2 regions of the Fictibacillus sp. NPDC058756 genome follow, and region 2 is predicted to be linked to the other one. Evidence: predicted binding sites of a transcription regulator. Region 2 holds the regulator's gene; the other holds the start of a gene.
The links. The regulator LexA, encoded in region 2, represses DNA repair genes until DNA is damaged. The targets are predictions, from matches to a motif close to CGAACATATGTTCG.
Positions count from the first base shown of each region.

Region 1: a site for LexA is predicted at 3,802-3,815, ahead of uvrB (excinuclease ABC subunit UvrB). Genes of this name have one in related genera too.

Region 1 is NZ_JBHYPU010000001.1:668,177-676,266, reverse strand. Features, by position in the region: gene uvrA (excinuclease ABC subunit UvrA) at 1-1,729, opposite strand, end outside; gene uvrB (excinuclease ABC subunit UvrB) at 1,736-3,712, opposite strand; gene ACFW35_RS03240 (sulfite exporter TauE/SafE family protein) at 3,970-4,845, shown strand; gene ACFW35_RS03235 (VOC family protein) at 5,162-5,521, shown strand; gene ACFW35_RS03230 (DUF2198 family protein) at 5,743-5,973, opposite strand; gene ACFW35_RS03225 (hypothetical protein) at 6,215-6,400, shown strand; gene ACFW35_RS03220 (serine/threonine protein kinase) at 6,424-7,218, shown strand; gene ACFW35_RS03215 (DUF2254 domain-containing protein) at 7,246-8,090, opposite strand, start outside.
Region 2 is NZ_JBHYPU010000001.1:1,942,346-1,950,435, forward strand. Features, by position in the region: gene mnmH (tRNA 2-selenouridine(34) synthase MnmH) at 1-67, opposite strand, end outside; gene ACFW35_RS09760 (YneF family protein) at 145-363, opposite strand; gene sirA (sporulation inhibitor of replication protein SirA) at 442-882, opposite strand; gene tkt (transketolase) at 1,035-3,038, opposite strand; gene ACFW35_RS09775 (HesB/YadR/YfhF family protein) at 3,215-3,499, opposite strand; gene ACFW35_RS09780 (DUF896 domain-containing protein) at 3,605-3,844, opposite strand; gene ACFW35_RS09785 (YneB family resolvase-like protein) at 3,906-4,550, opposite strand; gene yneA (cell division suppressor protein YneA) at 4,569-4,835, opposite strand; gene lexA (transcriptional repressor LexA) at 4,997-5,611, shown strand; gene ACFW35_RS09800 (phosphoesterase) at 6,311-7,750, shown strand; gene glnA (type I glutamate--ammonia ligase) at 7,934-8,090, opposite strand, start outside.

The DNA of each region.
Region 1 (8,090 bases), 1.3 Mb from region 2:
GTGTTCCTTGTGAAGTGATCACACCGCCGTGAGCACCCGCACCAGGACCGATATCAATGATGTAATCCGCGGCAAGCATCGTATCTTCATCATGCTCAACTACGATAAGTGTGTTTCCAAGCGAACGCATTTCTTCAAGTGTGCGGATCAGCCTGTCGTTATCACGCTGATGAAGACCGATTGAAGGCTCATCAAGAATATAGAGAACGCCCATCAAACGAGAACCAACCTGTGTAGCAAGACGAATACGCTGTGCTTCCCCGCCTGACAAAGTACCAGCTGAACGGCTGAGCGTAAGGTAGTCGAGTCCAACGTTAATTAGGAAACCTGAGCGATCCACGATTTCTCGTAAAATCAACTTTGCAATGGCTTGCTCTTTTTCTGTCAGGTCAAGGTTATCGAAAAATTCTTTTGCCTCCGTAATCGAGAGAGAAGTTGTTTCTCCAATATGTCTTCCGTTAATTAATACGGAAAGTGCTTCTTTTTTCAGACGGTGACCTTTACATGTCGGACACGGTTTTTGTGCCATGTATCCTTCCATCTGCTCACGGATGTAATCAGAGCTTGTCTCTCTGTAACGGCGCTGAATATTCCCTAGTACTCCTTCAAACTGAATTTCATTTTTACGGACTTGTCCAAAGTCGTTTTTATATCGGAAAGTAAGATATTCCTTGCTTCCGTTTAATATTTTATCCATCTGATCTTTTGGCAGTTTTTCGACTGGCACATCCATATCAATACCGAAATGGTTACAGATACTCTCTAAAAGCTGAGGATAATATTGCGAACTGATCGGTTCCCATGGTGCAATTGCATTTTCACGTAATGAACGGTTCCAATCTGGAATCACCAGTTCAGGATCCACTTCAAGCTTAACTCCTAAACCGTCACAAGATGAACAAGCCCCGAACGGACTGTTAAACGAGAACAAGCGGGGTTCGAGTTCACCGATAGAAAATCCGCAATGAGGACATGCATGATTTTGAGAGAATAAAAGTTCTTCTTCTCCCATCACATCAACCACTACACTTCCGCCTCCAAGATTTAAGGCAGCTTCAAGAGAGTCTGCTAAACGAGTTGCGATTCCCTCTTTAACTACGATCCGGTCAATAACGATTTCAATAGAGTGCTTTTTATTTTTTTCGAGTTTGATTTCTTCTGAGACTTCCCGCATTTCTCCATCTACACGAACGCGGACATATCCTTGTTTTTTAATATCTTCTAAGGCTTTAACATGCTCGCCTTTTCGACCAGAAACAACTGGTGATAAAATTTGCAGCTTCGTTCGTTCGGGATATTCTAAAATACGGTCTACCATTTGTTCAATCGTTTGAGATGTAATCTCTACATGATGAACAGGACAAACAGGACGTCCGATACGTGCAAATAAAAGACGCAGGTAATCATAGATTTCAGTAACCGTTCCAACCGTTGAACGCGGATTGCGGCTTGTTGTCTTCTGATCGATCGAGATAGCCGGTGATAGACCTTCTATAGAATCAACATCCGGCTTGTCCATCTGTCCAAGGAACTGACGCGCATACGCAGATAGAGATTCAACGTATCGGCGCTGACCTTCTGCATAGATCGTATCGAAAGCCAGAGAAGATTTCCCCGAACCGGATAAGCCGGTTAAAACTACCAGCTTATCACGCGGGATCGTAATATCTATATTCTTTAAATTATGGGCTCTTGCACCCTTAACAATTATGTTTTGATTGGTTGCCAACTGCTATCATCCTTCCGCTTTCAACTCAAGTATGAGGTCACGAAGCTCTGCTGCACGTTCGAACTGAAGGTTCTTGGCGGCATCCTTCATCTCTTTTTCCATACGCTCGATAAAGGCTTCGCGATCTTTCTTGTTCATCTTTTGCTTAGGAGCTTGTGCACCTGTATAGGTTTCTGTATCTTCAGCTGCTTGTGTAGCACGAATGACGTCACGAACTTCTTTCTTAATCGTAGTCGGAGTTATGCCGTGCTTTTCATTATGTTCCATCTGTTTTTGTCGTCGGCGCTGTGTTTCATCGATCGCAATCTGCATGGATTTCGTAATTTTATCTCCATACATGATAACGTGTCCGTTTGAGTTACGGGCAGCACGTCCGATCGTCTGAATAAGCGAACGCTCTGAACGCAGAAATCCTTCTTTATCTGCATCTAAAATAGCAACAAGTGATACTTCAGGAATATCGAGTCCTTCTCTCAAAAGGTTGATCCCAACAAGAACATCAAATACTCCAAGCCGAAGGTCACGTATGATCTGAATCCGCTCCAGTGTTTTGATTTCTGAGTGAAGATAGCGGACTTTTATTCCGAGTTCTACGAAGTAGTCGGTCAGATCCTCAGACATTTTTTTCGTTAACGTTGTAACTAGCACTCTTTCATTTTGAGCAACTCTCTCGTTAATCTCGCCGAGCAAGTCGTCAATCTGCCCTTTGATCGGACGTACTTCTAATGTAGGATCAAGCAGTCCCGTCGGACGAATAATCTGCTCAACAGGGTCTGGTGCATGTTCAAGCTCGTAAGGACCTGGTGTTGCTGATACATAGATGTGCTGAAACTTCGTATATCTTTCAAATTCATCAAAGGTTAAAGGACGGTTGTCTTTTGCTGAAGGCAGACGGAAGCCATGATCAACCAGAACACTTTTTCTCGCCTGGTCTCCATTAAACATTCCACGAATCTGCGGAAGTGTAACATGCGACTCGTCGATAACAATTAAAGAATCGTCCGGAAAATAGTCCAGCAATGTATAAGGAGTAGATCCTAAAGGACGAAGAGTTAAGTGAACAGAATAATTCTCGATACCCGAACAGAATCCCATTTCAGCCATCATTTCAAGATCGTAGCGGGTACGCTGTTCCAGTCTCTGTGCTTCCAGCAGTTTCCCTGCTTCATTAAGCTCTTTAAGCCGGTCCTCAAGTTCAGCTTCGATTCGTTTGATCGCAAGCTTCATCTTTTCTTCGCGGGTTACGAAGTGGGATGCCGGGAAAATAGCAACATGGTTACGTTCGCCTAAAATTTCACCTGTAAGCGCATCTACTTCTGTAATTCTGTCGATCTCATCACCAAAAAACTCCACACGTAAGCAATGTTCGTCACGCGAAGCCGGGAAGATTTCCACAACATCACCGCGAACACGGAAGGTACCACGAGTGAAATTGATATCGTTTCGATTGTACTGAATATCGACTAAATCACGTAAAAGCTGATCACGGTCTTTTTCCATTCCTTCTCTGAGCGAGATTACCATGTCACGGTATTCGTCTGGAGAACCTAGACCGTAGATACAAGAAACACTGGCAACAATAATAACGTCTTTTCTTTCAAAAAGAGAAGAGGTTGCGGAGTGGCGAAGTTTATCGATCTCATCGTTGATGCTGGCATCTTTTTCGATGTATGTGTCTGAATGAGCGATGTATGCTTCAGGCTGATAGTAATCGTAGTATGATACAAAATATTCAACCGCATTATTAGGAAAAAACTCCTTCAGCTCACTGTAAAGCTGGCCGGCTAATGTTTTATTATGAGCGATAACAAGCGTCGGTTTGTTCACTTCCTGAATGACATTCGACACGGTAAACGTCTTCCCTGTTCCTGTCGCACCAAGCAATGTCATGCTCTTTTTTCCTGCATTAATATTGTTCACAAGGTGTTTGATCGCTGCGGGCTGATCCCCTTGTGGCTGATAATCAGATTTGATTTCAAACATTTGACTTTGACTCACAAAACCGAACCTCCGTTCCTAATTTCTGGTTACTCAAATTATAGCACAGCACCGATCCAAAAACCTAATAATTACGAACAAATATTCGCAGAAGTTTCTGGAAGGAATTCATAGTGGTATACTTAAAGGCAGCCGCTTGTTGGGAAATAAATTGTTTGGGGTCTGACCCCATTTCCCGCTAGCTGTATCAACGGTTTCGGGGAAATTGTAGCAGGTGTGTCCCCAAAAGGAGATGCTTTTAATTGGAATTTTTCTATATATTACTTGGATTGTGCATTGGTATTTTCTCAGGATTTTTCGGCATTGGCGGAGGCTTTATTCTGACGCCGGTTCTTATTTTGTTTGGGATTCCTCCACTCTCTGCGATTGGAACGAGTTTGATGTATTCGATCGGAACGAGCGTGTCAGGCGTTGCTGCCCACTTGCGATATAAGAATATTATCTGGAAAACTGCTGCTGTTATTGGTTTTGTTGGTGTACTAGCGACTCAGGTAGCCCATCCGCTTGTAGTATGGCTTGAGAAAATGGGTTATGACGATACTATCATCCCGGTTTTCTATATTTTGCTTCTTGCATACTTTGCACTTTCCCTGCTTTATAAACAATCAAAACACAACAAAAGTACTGAATCAGGTGAACGGCAAATTTCTTTTTCTTTGGTGAAGGCCGTTTTCATTGGATTTACCGGAGGCTTTATTTCTACGACTCTTGGTGTTGGCGGAGGCTTTGTAATGGTGCCCTTACTGATCTCAATGATGAACTTCTCATCCAGAAAAGCAGTCGGTACAAGCTTGGTCAGCGTTTTCTTAATCGTAACGGCTGGTTTCTTAACGTACGCGGCATCCATTCAGCTCGACTACAAACTCGGCATCCTGTTAATCGTGGGAGCATTAGTGGGCACTCAGCTGGGAGCAAAACTGACAACGATTTATTCAAACGAACAAATTCAAAAATATTTAGGAGCTCTATACATCACGATTTTAACTTCTGTTGTATTAAAGCTTTTCAATTTTGATAAAGCGGGTCTAGGAGTAATCACGATCTATGTCTTAACACTTCTAATTCTCTTCTTAAAAGAAACGATCTCGCATACAAAAAGAAAGACGTCTACCTCATAAAGTAAGCAGTTCAGTTTTTGTGGAGAAACATATGAGATAACATAGGAATTAGCAGACCAAATAGCATAGCGAATTTGGTCTGCTTTTCTTTTTATAACAGGCTTTATCTAGGTTTAATTATGATATCGCATAGTAAATCGCACTCTAGTTATCATATTGACAATAGTTATTGTCATTTGAAGTAATAATATGCTAAAAGGTTTGCTATTTAGTATGTTAATTCTTATGTTCAAATAGGATAATTGTGATTTTATGTTAAAATATGTATGTATATAAAGAAATAGAGGTTCTTAAATGATAGAGGTGGAAGAAATTTATGTGGAAAAGAATAGATTGTCTTGCAATTTATACTACGGACATTGAAAAGTCGGTAAATTTTTATCAATCGTTAGGTTTAACTAAGGCTTGGGAAACTTATCAAGACGAGGAAAAACAATGGACTCTTGTTGGAATGAGATTTCCTGATGGTAATTCAGAGCTAGTATTAAAGAATAATCCTAATTTGAATTTTGCTGAAACAGAAATTGTTGTTGAAGATGTTAGGATGGCTTACGAAACGTTAAAATCTAATACAGAAGTACAGTGGATACGCACTCCTTTTCCTAATTCTTTAGGTGGACACGTTGCAGTAATGAAAGCTCCCGATGACAATGTTTTTGTTTTAATCGGAAAGTAATTTGATAGAAGATTTTTGAAAGTAACAAGGACTTTAATAAAACATTAAGACTAAATGAAAAACGCTTGTGTCAATTTAAGACAATTCAAGCGTTTTTTTGTGCGATTTCAATTGTTATTTACTGTGCTAATTCTACTGTGCTTTAGTATGTTATTTTTACTGATATTTAACATTTTCTCCACAGTATCCAAACTACTTACTCATAAAGGTGACGTCTTTTTCTATTTTACTTTTCTCTTTTGTTTTTTATAGATTTTCAACCCAAGAAAAAAGCCTATAATTGTAGAAATTCCAGCAATGATTTGGAGCGGCAGCGGCTGATGTAAACCATCTAACCCGAAAATTAAAATTAAAATGGTAATCCCTAATGGCAGAAACTTTGAAAATAACACTCTGTTAAATAACAGCAGCAAGAACACTGGAAACAGAGCCGCGAAAACATACTCCAACATGAAACAATTGACCCCTCTCATCTGAACGTTCAAAAACCCAACTTTAGTAAACGTTCATCTATACCTCTCTAAATTTAACCAAACTCCCTATACAAAAACAAGGAAATTGTTATGGGAAATAAATTGTTTGGGGCCAGACCCCATTTCCCAACGAAACTTTCTGTTTAGATGGACGTACAGTAGGATAATGTATACAAAGTTCGAATATGATTAACAATGTATCTTTAAGGAGATGATTGATATGTTAAAGAAATTACTAAAATCGTTATTGGGTCACAAAAGCTATAAAAAATACAGCAGCTCTGGATACAAGCACAAGAAAAGCTATAAAAAGTACAGCAGCAGTGACTTTGGAAAGAAGCATTATGGCGGGTATGGCCATAAGCATTACAAGAAGAAAAAAAGAAGCAGCTTTTTCAGCAGCTGATCTTCTTTAGCTGAAAATTCCTGATGATCAATGAACTCTTAAAGGGTCTTCAAAGAACATTATTTGATAGACCTCTTAAACCTGGTCTCCTCATTCAGGAACGTTACCGCATTAACGAATTGCTAGGAATGGGGAGTTACGGAATTACTTATTTAGCACATGATAGCTTAACAAAAACTACCGTTGTTCTGAAGCAGCTTCGAAAAACTAAGGCAAAAACCGAAAGCGGACTCCGGTCTTTCCAGCGAGAGTCTGAAATCCTTAAAGTAATCAACCATTCTCAAATTCCAAAGCTTCTAGATGAATTCCAAAATGATTTAGGTTTATTTATCACTATGGAATGGATACAGGGAGACACTTTTGAGGATCTGATTTTTCGAGATCAGCACACGTACAATGAAAGAGAAACCATAGCCATTTTACTGGAGCTTTTAAACATTATTGAGTCCTTTCACGAAAAAGACATCATACATCGTGATCTTCGAATACCTAATATCATTCAGCGAAATGGAACGCTGCACATCATTGATTTTGGACTGGCTTGTTTTTTATCAGATAAAGAAACGTCAGATCCTGATGACCATCCCGAAAAACTGCGAATGCGGGCAGTCACCGTGAAAAGCGATCTTTTTGCGCTCGGCCATTTTGCCTTGTTTCTCCTCTATTCTTCTTATGAACCTCAAATAAAGAAGGAAAAGAGCTGGGAAGAGGAATTAACGATTTCACATTCATTCAAGGCCGCACTTCGCAAAATGCTGCAGTTAGACGAGCCTTTTCATTCTGTTGCGGAAGCTCGATTCGCATTAAACCAAATATAAAAGCCCGGAAAAACTTCCGGGCTTTTTTCATGTGGACTTGAATTTATTTTGTTTTTCTATTTCCAAGAATTCTTCAAACTCTTTTTCATGTTTTGTCGTAACAGCTAAGTTTTTCAGGGCATGGTGGAATTGCTGATAGTCTAATGTAAACAAGAAGAGATCTTCAAATCCTTTTGCTGTGAACACACCAAATTCCCATACCGCATTATAATCACGCTTATTAAGCGATTTCGCCATCAGATCCAGCACTTTCAGTATTTCGGTGCACACAATGACATTATCTTTTGCATAATGCCTGATATAGCCAAACGCATTATATAAATAATGACTAAAGTCTCTTTCTTGTAAAACTACTCGCAAATTATTGTTTTTATCCACTAAATACTTTGAGAATATCGAATTCCGGGATATCGAAGCAAGCACTTCTCCAAGCTGGTAGATGGCGGTTGTTGCAGTTTTTGGATCATAATTCCCAAGAGATCTTATCGCGACTTCAACCAGTTTATTGATGCTGAATTCTATATCTTGAACTTCTGTCTGCCTTCTTCCAATACTGATAAGAGACATATACTTTTGTTCATCAACTTCATTTTCACCATTTTTCCAATACGTGATAATTGGTGTTGAAGCAAACACATAACTGCCAATCGTGTATTCCAACTGGATCACAATATCATCTTTTTCAGCTTCTTTAATAATAGAAATAAAGTCTACCAGCTGAATGAAGCCAGATTTTCCAGCCGATATCGAATTACCCTTATTCTCACAGATATCACTGTTAACCGTGCTTAGATCGTTTACTTTATAAGGATCAACTTCATCCTCTAACGTATTTTTCACAATGGATAACGCTTCTTTTTTCATATCGTAAG
Region 2 (8,090 bases):
TGACATCAAAAAGCAGATGTGAATCAGAAACTATTTCATTTATCTGGATTGTTTTTATATCGGTCATAATCATCATCCTTTTTTGACGTTTTAAGCAATTAGAACGAAAACAAGCACCCGATTTTACTCAGGGTGCTTGTACACTTACTTCATTTGCTTGTTCATAGCCTGCATCATTTGATTAATTTTCTTTTGAGAAGGCTTTTGACCCATCTGCATCATCATCACACGCAACATATTTTCATTAATCGGTGGATTTTTTTGTAAATAACTCATCATATACTTGCGGGCAATAAAAAATCCGATCGCAACGCCTGCAATCAGCGAAAGTGCACACACAAGGATTATCATACCAGTACCCATTGTTAAAACTTCCTCCTTCATGTTGTCTAGAACTAGTTTACTACAAGTTATAGGTTACATACAACATTTGAAAGTTAATTAAGTGGCATACACCATGTTCAATTTAAATGGTGACAGCCATCCATATTTTCTTTCTCCATAATCCATCGCTAAGAAGTATGACTCAAATTGCCTTAACGCTTCAAACACAATCGTTTCTGCTTCAAAATTACCAATGCTGTATAAATGGAGATAACGATCGTTCAGCTCTATTCTTACTGTGCTATTTTTGCACGGAAGTGTATATGATTGACCTTCACACCGCCAGTCATACTTATCACTTAATTGCTGCCTAAAATGTTCCTCTAGCTGCGAAACGGAGATAGAGGATGTTATGTAACCGATCTGTTTATTTAATATTTGTTTAGAAATCCCAGATGTACGCTGTTCTTCAAAAAATAATTGAAAAAGCTTATTTTCTTTTCCATAGTAGGAATGAGCAACTTCTTTTGTTATTAAATATATAAAAAATTCTCTCATGAAAAAGCTCCTCTCCAACTTCTTTGCTGACAAGTATATACAAAAAATGGAGAAAAGCTTGTCTAAAAAACAGAGTGAAAAATAACTTTTTTTGTCGAAAAACAAAGAAAAGAAGGTTTTCGATTGAAGACCTTCTTTCTTAAAAAACATTTTTACTTATTTAGCATCTCTTTAACACGCTTCACTACATTTTCAGGAGTAAAACCATATTCTTTCTGGATAACTTCTCCAGGTGCAGAAGCTCCAAAAGTATCAATGGCTAATGTTTCTCCTTCTAGTCCAACATATTTATGCCAGCCTAATGAAGCACCCATTTCAATCGCTAAGCGTTTCGTAATATGCTTTGGAAGCACTGATTCTTTATAATCTGAATCCTGCTTGTCAAAGCTCTCCCAAGAAGGCATGGAAACAACAGATGCTGAGATTCCTTCATTTTTCAGAAGTTCTTGAGCTTCTACTGCCAAACTAACCTCTGAACCTGCAGAAAGAAGAAGCACTTCCACTTCTGATTCAGATGGCGATACTACATACGCACCGCGTTTTACACCTTCATAAGCTTTTTCTTTTGTGTTTTTCAAAATAGGCAAATCCTGACGGCTTAAAACAAGCGCTGTTGGCTGATCCGTACTTTCAACTGCAATCTTCCAAGCTGCGTTTGATTCATATCCGTCAGCTGGACGAATCAAGTTAAGATTTGGAAGGGCACGCAATGAAGCAAGCTGTTCAACAGGCTCATGTGTAGGACCATCCTCACCTACCATCACACTGTCATGTGTTAATACATAAGTCACTGGCAGACCCATTAAAGCAGACAAACGAATTGCTGGACGAACGTAATCGGAGAAAACAAAAAATGTTCCACCGTATACCTTAAGTCCTCCATGGAGAGCCATTCCGTTTAATGCCGCTCCCATTGCGAATTCACGAACACCAAACCAGATGTTGCGGCCGCTGTAATCGTTTCGGCTAAAGTTTACTTCGCCCTCTAGAAGTGTTTTGTTTGAACCAGCTAAATCCGCGGAGCCTCCAAAGATTGATGGAACGTTTTTAGCAAGTACATTTAACGCTTTTCCAGCAGAAGAACGAGTAGCAATCGCCTTATCAAATTCAGGCATATTTTGATCCCAGTTTTCTGGCAGACTTCCTTTAATAGCTTCTTGAAGTTCTTGAGCTAATTCAGGATAAGCTTCTTCATATGCCTTGAATTGCTTATTCCATTCATCTTCTTTTGACTGACCTTCAGACTTTAACTTTTCAAAATGTGATTTAACTTCTTCAGGAACGTGGAAATCATTTTCAAATGTCCACTTGTATGCTTCTTTTGTTAACAGGATTTCGTCTTTCCCTAGTGGTGCACCATGTGAAGCAGATTTACCAGACTTATTCGGTGAACCGTGTCCGATTACTGTTTTAACTTCAATAAGTGTCGGCTTGTTTAACTCTTCACGAGCTTCTGCTATAGCCTTTTCGATTTCTTCCAAGTTAGTTCCATCTTCTACAAAAAGAACTTGCCAGCCGTATGCTTCAAATCTTTGCTGTACATTCTCTGAGAATGAATGATGCAGATCACCATCTAAAGAAATGTCATTCGAATCATAAAGCACAATCATTCTTCCTAATCCAAGGTGCCCAGCTAAAGAAGCAGCTTCTGCAGATACACCTTCCATCAAGTCCCCATCACCACAGATGGAATACGTATAATGATTTATCACTTCGTGTCCATCACGGTTATATTTCGCAGCCAGGTGACGTTCTGCCATAGCCATTCCAACAGCCATCGCAATTCCTTGTCCAAGTGGGCCGGTGGTTGCTTCTACACCGACTGTATGACCGTATTCAGGATGTCCAGGAGTTTTGCTTCCCCATTGTCTAAATTGCTGCAAGTCTTCAATCGTTAACCCATAACCGCTTAAATGAAGCAAGCTATACAATAGCATTGATCCATGGCCCGCTGATAAAACAAAGCGGTCACGGTTAAACCATTCTGGATTAGATGGATTATGGTTCATATATTTCGCCCAAAGGCTATATGCCATTGGGGCTGAACCCATAGGCATTCCTGGATGGCCGGAATTGGCCTTTTCTATGCTGTCAATTGATAGTGTTCTGATCGTATTAATTGCTAATTCATCAATATTACGTGACAAAAAAATCATCCCTTCATATGTACTAAACAGTTTTGAATTACATAATAAACCTTCATGTCCAATTAGACAAGGTAAACACTTTGTAAACTACTGTTATTTTACCATTACCCTCTTCAGTTCATACAAAAACCGCCTGAAACTATAGCAACGAATACGTTGTTATAGTACAGGCGGTTTAATTTATATTAAGCTAAACCGGGAATCTGACAAGAGAAATAATCCGTTTTTTCGTCATAATCAAGCTTCATATTTTCAGCAAACCAGCTTTCTTCTGCTTTAACAAAAAATCTTAATCCTTCAACTTCCTGAATGTAGTCATTTTCTTCTGGCACCGCAGGAGTTACACCAAGTGAAAAGCCGCCCGAATCACCGCTTCCCGCATACTTCACAAAAAAACGCAAACCTTCTTTTGCTCCTAATTCGATATCTTTATAAAGATTAGCAGCTGCACTCGTGATTGAAAAAGTCAAAATATTCTCCCCTTTCAAAGTTGTTATATAACAGTATATACTAATAAATATTTAATGCAACAGAAAAAAATGCCTTTTTGCATTCTTGCAAATAGGCATTAAGTATTAATGTTTAAGGTTATTTTTATTGTCTTTGCTTCTTTTTAGTTTTTCAGGTGTTACATCATTTCCGTTTGGATCTACAAATGTAACGCCATGCAAGTCTTGAACAAAAGATTTTCTAAACACTTGGAGATATTCTTCTCTCAGTTTCTTTTGTTCAATCTTTTCTTCTTTTGATAATTCTGTTTGCTTGGATTTTCTGGATAGTTCATTTATTCTTTGCATTTTATCTTTAGATAGCATCTATAAAAACTCCTTTTTCCGATCTCTTTCTCTCAATCTTACATGAGTAGAAAAGGAATTTCTAGTTATCGGTATTTTCCATATATTCTCTGTATCTTCGATGAACAGTGGCTTTTGAAATGTTATAGCCTAGCCCCCTGAGTGTGGCAGCAATATCATGAAAAGTAAGCTTCATTTCTTTTAGCCGGACTATTTCGTGTATAGGTACTTCTTTCTTTTCACGGCCTCCATAAGTTTTGTTCTTCAGATTTTTCTGAGGTTTATAGCCATCTTTTACCGCTTTTTTCATACCTCTTTTGATCTTCATATTATGGAGCTTTCGCTGATATTCCTCAACTGTTGAGACAATATCCAGAACCATTTCATCTGCTTCAGTTAAAGTGTATTCTCCGTTATGTGATAATGTAAACACTTTTATATTGTATTTAATTAATTGATGTAGAATTGCCATCTTAGCCTTGCCTCTTCCTAAACGAGTATCATCCTGAACAAGCAGATACTGAAACTCACCATCCCTTGCCATATCCAAAACACTCAATAGCTCATTACGTTCCAGTGAATAGCCGCTAGCCTTTTCTGATATACAATTAATTACTTCTAGATTAAATTGATCTGCCAGTTTCAACAGCTCTGCTTTTTGTCTTTCGATTGATGTGGTTTGTTCATCTTTTTCTGTACTGACTCTGCAATAAATGATAGCTTTCATAGATTAAAGACCTGCTTTTTATTTATTAACCGGAATTATTACTTTCTGGCCTGGAAATACAGCCGCCGCGTTTACACTGTTCTTTTGTTCTACCCATTTAATAAATTCCCAGTTGGAATAATGATGTTTAGCATTATATTCTTCAGAAAGACTCCATAATGACTCTCCTTCTTCAATAGTAACTTCTATATATTGTTTATCCTGTGATGCAAGATTTGATAATGTAAAAAAGATTCCCCCTACTAAACCTAAAAATACAATAACATGCAACGTCCCTTGTTTCATTATTATTCCCCTTTCAACAAACGTTTGTTCGTATTTATTATCTTTATAATAACTGGAACGTTTGTTCGGTGTCAACACATTTTTTCGAACTTATGTTTGTATCTGCAAGAATGCCATGCTATACTTTTTTATAGATAAAAAATCTGGTGAGGTGCTTAAAAATGACTAAGTTATCCAGACGGCAATTGGATATTCTGGCTTTTATAAAAGAAGAAGTATCACAAAAAGGCTATCCGCCTTCCGTTAGAGAAATTGGTGAAGCCGTTGGACTTGCTTCGAGTTCTACTGTCCATGGACATTTAGCAAGACTTGAGAAAAAGGGGCTAATACGCAGGGATCCAACTAAGCCAAGAGCAATCGAGGTATTAGGGTTAGAAGATAATATTCCTTCTGTCAGATCTGTGTCGATTCCGGTAATCGGTAAAGTAACTGCAGGGCTTCCTATCAGCGCTGTTGAAAATGTTGAAGAATATTTCCCTCTTCCCGAACATGTTGTTGGAGACGAAAATGTCTTTATGCTTTCCGTAGTTGGAGACAGTATGATCGAAGCAGGAATTTTTAATAAAGACTTAGTTGTTGTAAAACAGCAGCCAACAGCAAATAATGGAGATATTATCGTTGCAATGACTGACGAAGATGAAGCAACTGTAAAACGATTCTTTAAAGAAAAGAATCATATCAGGCTTCAGCCAGAGAACTCTTCTATGGAGCCTATTATTCTGCAGAGCTGTACAATCTTAGGTAAAGTAATAGGTGTTTACAGAAGTATTCATTAATTCATCAATTTATTTAAGCAAGCTATTTTTTAAAAATGGCTTGTTTTTTTGCACCTTCAAATTCATCGGATATTAACAATACTAAAAAATTAAAAGAGGTAATTACTAATTTTTTTCTTCAGCTTTCCATTTACGAAAAAGATAAAATACATAACCATTGATTGAAAATATTACGTGATACATAGCAATAGACCATTCTATTCGCCACCCATGGTAATAGACCCTCAATTGGACGAGCTTCTTAAAGTTCTGCGTAAGGGAGATACAGTGGTAGTCTATAAATTAGTGTACAATTTTAGGGAAAGTTATCGTCGTATATAGAAGTATTCATTAAGTATAATATTTGCGATTAGACAAGCTGTAAATAAAAATTACCGGCTTGTTTTTTTTTTGCAAAAAATATCAAGTATAATTTCATTTTCCTTTATTCTCTTCTGATTTCCATTTGCGAAATAGATAAAAAACAAATCCTTTAATTGAAAAGGCTTCCTGTTTCGCCTGCTAAAGGACACGGTCTAATAAGAGTAAATTGGCTAATTCGTATTGGTGAACAACCTATTCTTATAAAAAAAAAATGAATATAATAAACCAGTTGAAGTAAGAGATTAGGGGGCTAAAGAATATTTTAAAATAAAGATATTAACATCGGAGAAAGTAGGATTTTTTCCTAGTATCATAATAAAATAAATAGGTGATAAGATGGCAAAAAACAACAAGTCTAATAATAAAAAAAACTGTTTAATCGGACCTTTAAATTCAATAGAGCGCAATGAGAAAGCATTTCAAGTTCGTCTTAAGGCAGCAGCTTCCCAAATGAAACTTCCTCTCACTAAACATCCATGTAATGGTGACGAACAATTGTATCCAACTAAAATTGGCAGCTTTTCTAAGGGGTTGCCACATAATTCCCTTGGCGAGGTTGACCTCCAGGCATATAACCAATTTATTAAGGCCTTAAAAACAGGTAAGAAACGCCATTTTGAATCTATTCCTCTCGGCGGTGACGTCAAGCTTGCAAATCCTCAAGCCGTTTACGCATTTGATCTTGCGGGAACTGATTGCCACAACTTAGGTATCGCTGTACCTCCTTCCTTTAACAGTGCTTGGGAGGCTGGTGAAATGGCTGAACTATATTGGCAGGCGCTGACCCGCGATGTGCCTTTTCTTGAGTACGGCACCAATCCACTTACCATGGAAGCAGCTTCAGATTTATCCTCATTTTCTGATTTTCGCGGACCGAAAGCCGACGGCAAAGTCACAACTGGTACGCTATTCCGCGGAGACACACCTGGTGACTTAACAGGTCCTTATGTCTCCCAATTTCTATTGAAAGACATCCCCTATGGTGCGACAACAATCATTCAACGATATCGTACAACTGTGAGAGGATCTGATCATATGACATCATATGATAAATGGTTGGATGTCCAGAACGGCTCAACTCCTGCGGCAGCGTTATTCGACCCTACACCCCGCTATATCCGCAATGGAAGGGATTTGGGTGAATATGTTCATCAGGACTTTTCCTTCCAGGGTCCACTTTCCGCTTGTTTAGTTCTGCTGAGCTACGGCATAGGAGCATTAGATGAATCCAACCCCTACCTTAAATCAGAAACCCAAGGTGGTTTTATTACCTTCGGGGCCCCACATATTCTTGATTTAGTTACAAAAGTGGGGCGGGCAGCACTTGAGGCAGCCTGGTTCCAAAAATTCCTTGTCCACCGCAGACTACGTCCCGAGGAGTTCGGAGGACGCGTCCACAACCATATGATAGGTGCACAATGCTACCCGATAAACTCAGAACTCCTCAATTCCAAGGTGATTTGTAAGGTATTCAAAAAGTTCCGCAGCTACCTGCTTCCTATGTCCTATCCGGAAGGCTGCCCAACCCATTCGGCTTACCCAGCTGGCCACGCAGCCATCGCTGGGGCCGGAGCCACTATTCTCAAGGCATTCTTTAAAGAATCGTTTGAGATTCCAAATCCAGTCGCCGCCAGTTCGGATGGCCTCTCATTGCTTCCTTATTCAGGAGAACCATTGACAATAGGCGGGGAATTGAATAAACTGGCCGCAAATATCTCCCTAGGCCGCGATACAGCCGGCGTCCATTGGCGTTCTGATGGGATTGAGGGGATGTAACTTGGTGAAGACGTCGCAATAAGCATTCTTAGGGACTACAGGGCGACCTACAATGAGAAATTTTGTGGTTTCTCATTCACTAAGTTTGACGGGACTCCGATCACAATCAAATAGGTTAAAAAGATGCAACTGGGAATAAACATAAAAACCCCTGACACCAATGGTATCAGGGGTTTACAGGTTTTAATACATGCTCATATATTGTTCGCGTTCCCAAGGGTGAACTTGTGTACGGAACATATCCCACTCGATCTCTTTCGCTTCTATGAAATGTTCTGTAGCGTGCTCACCAAGAGCTTTTGTCAGAACTTCATTTTTACTGAAAAGTACTAGAGCTTCT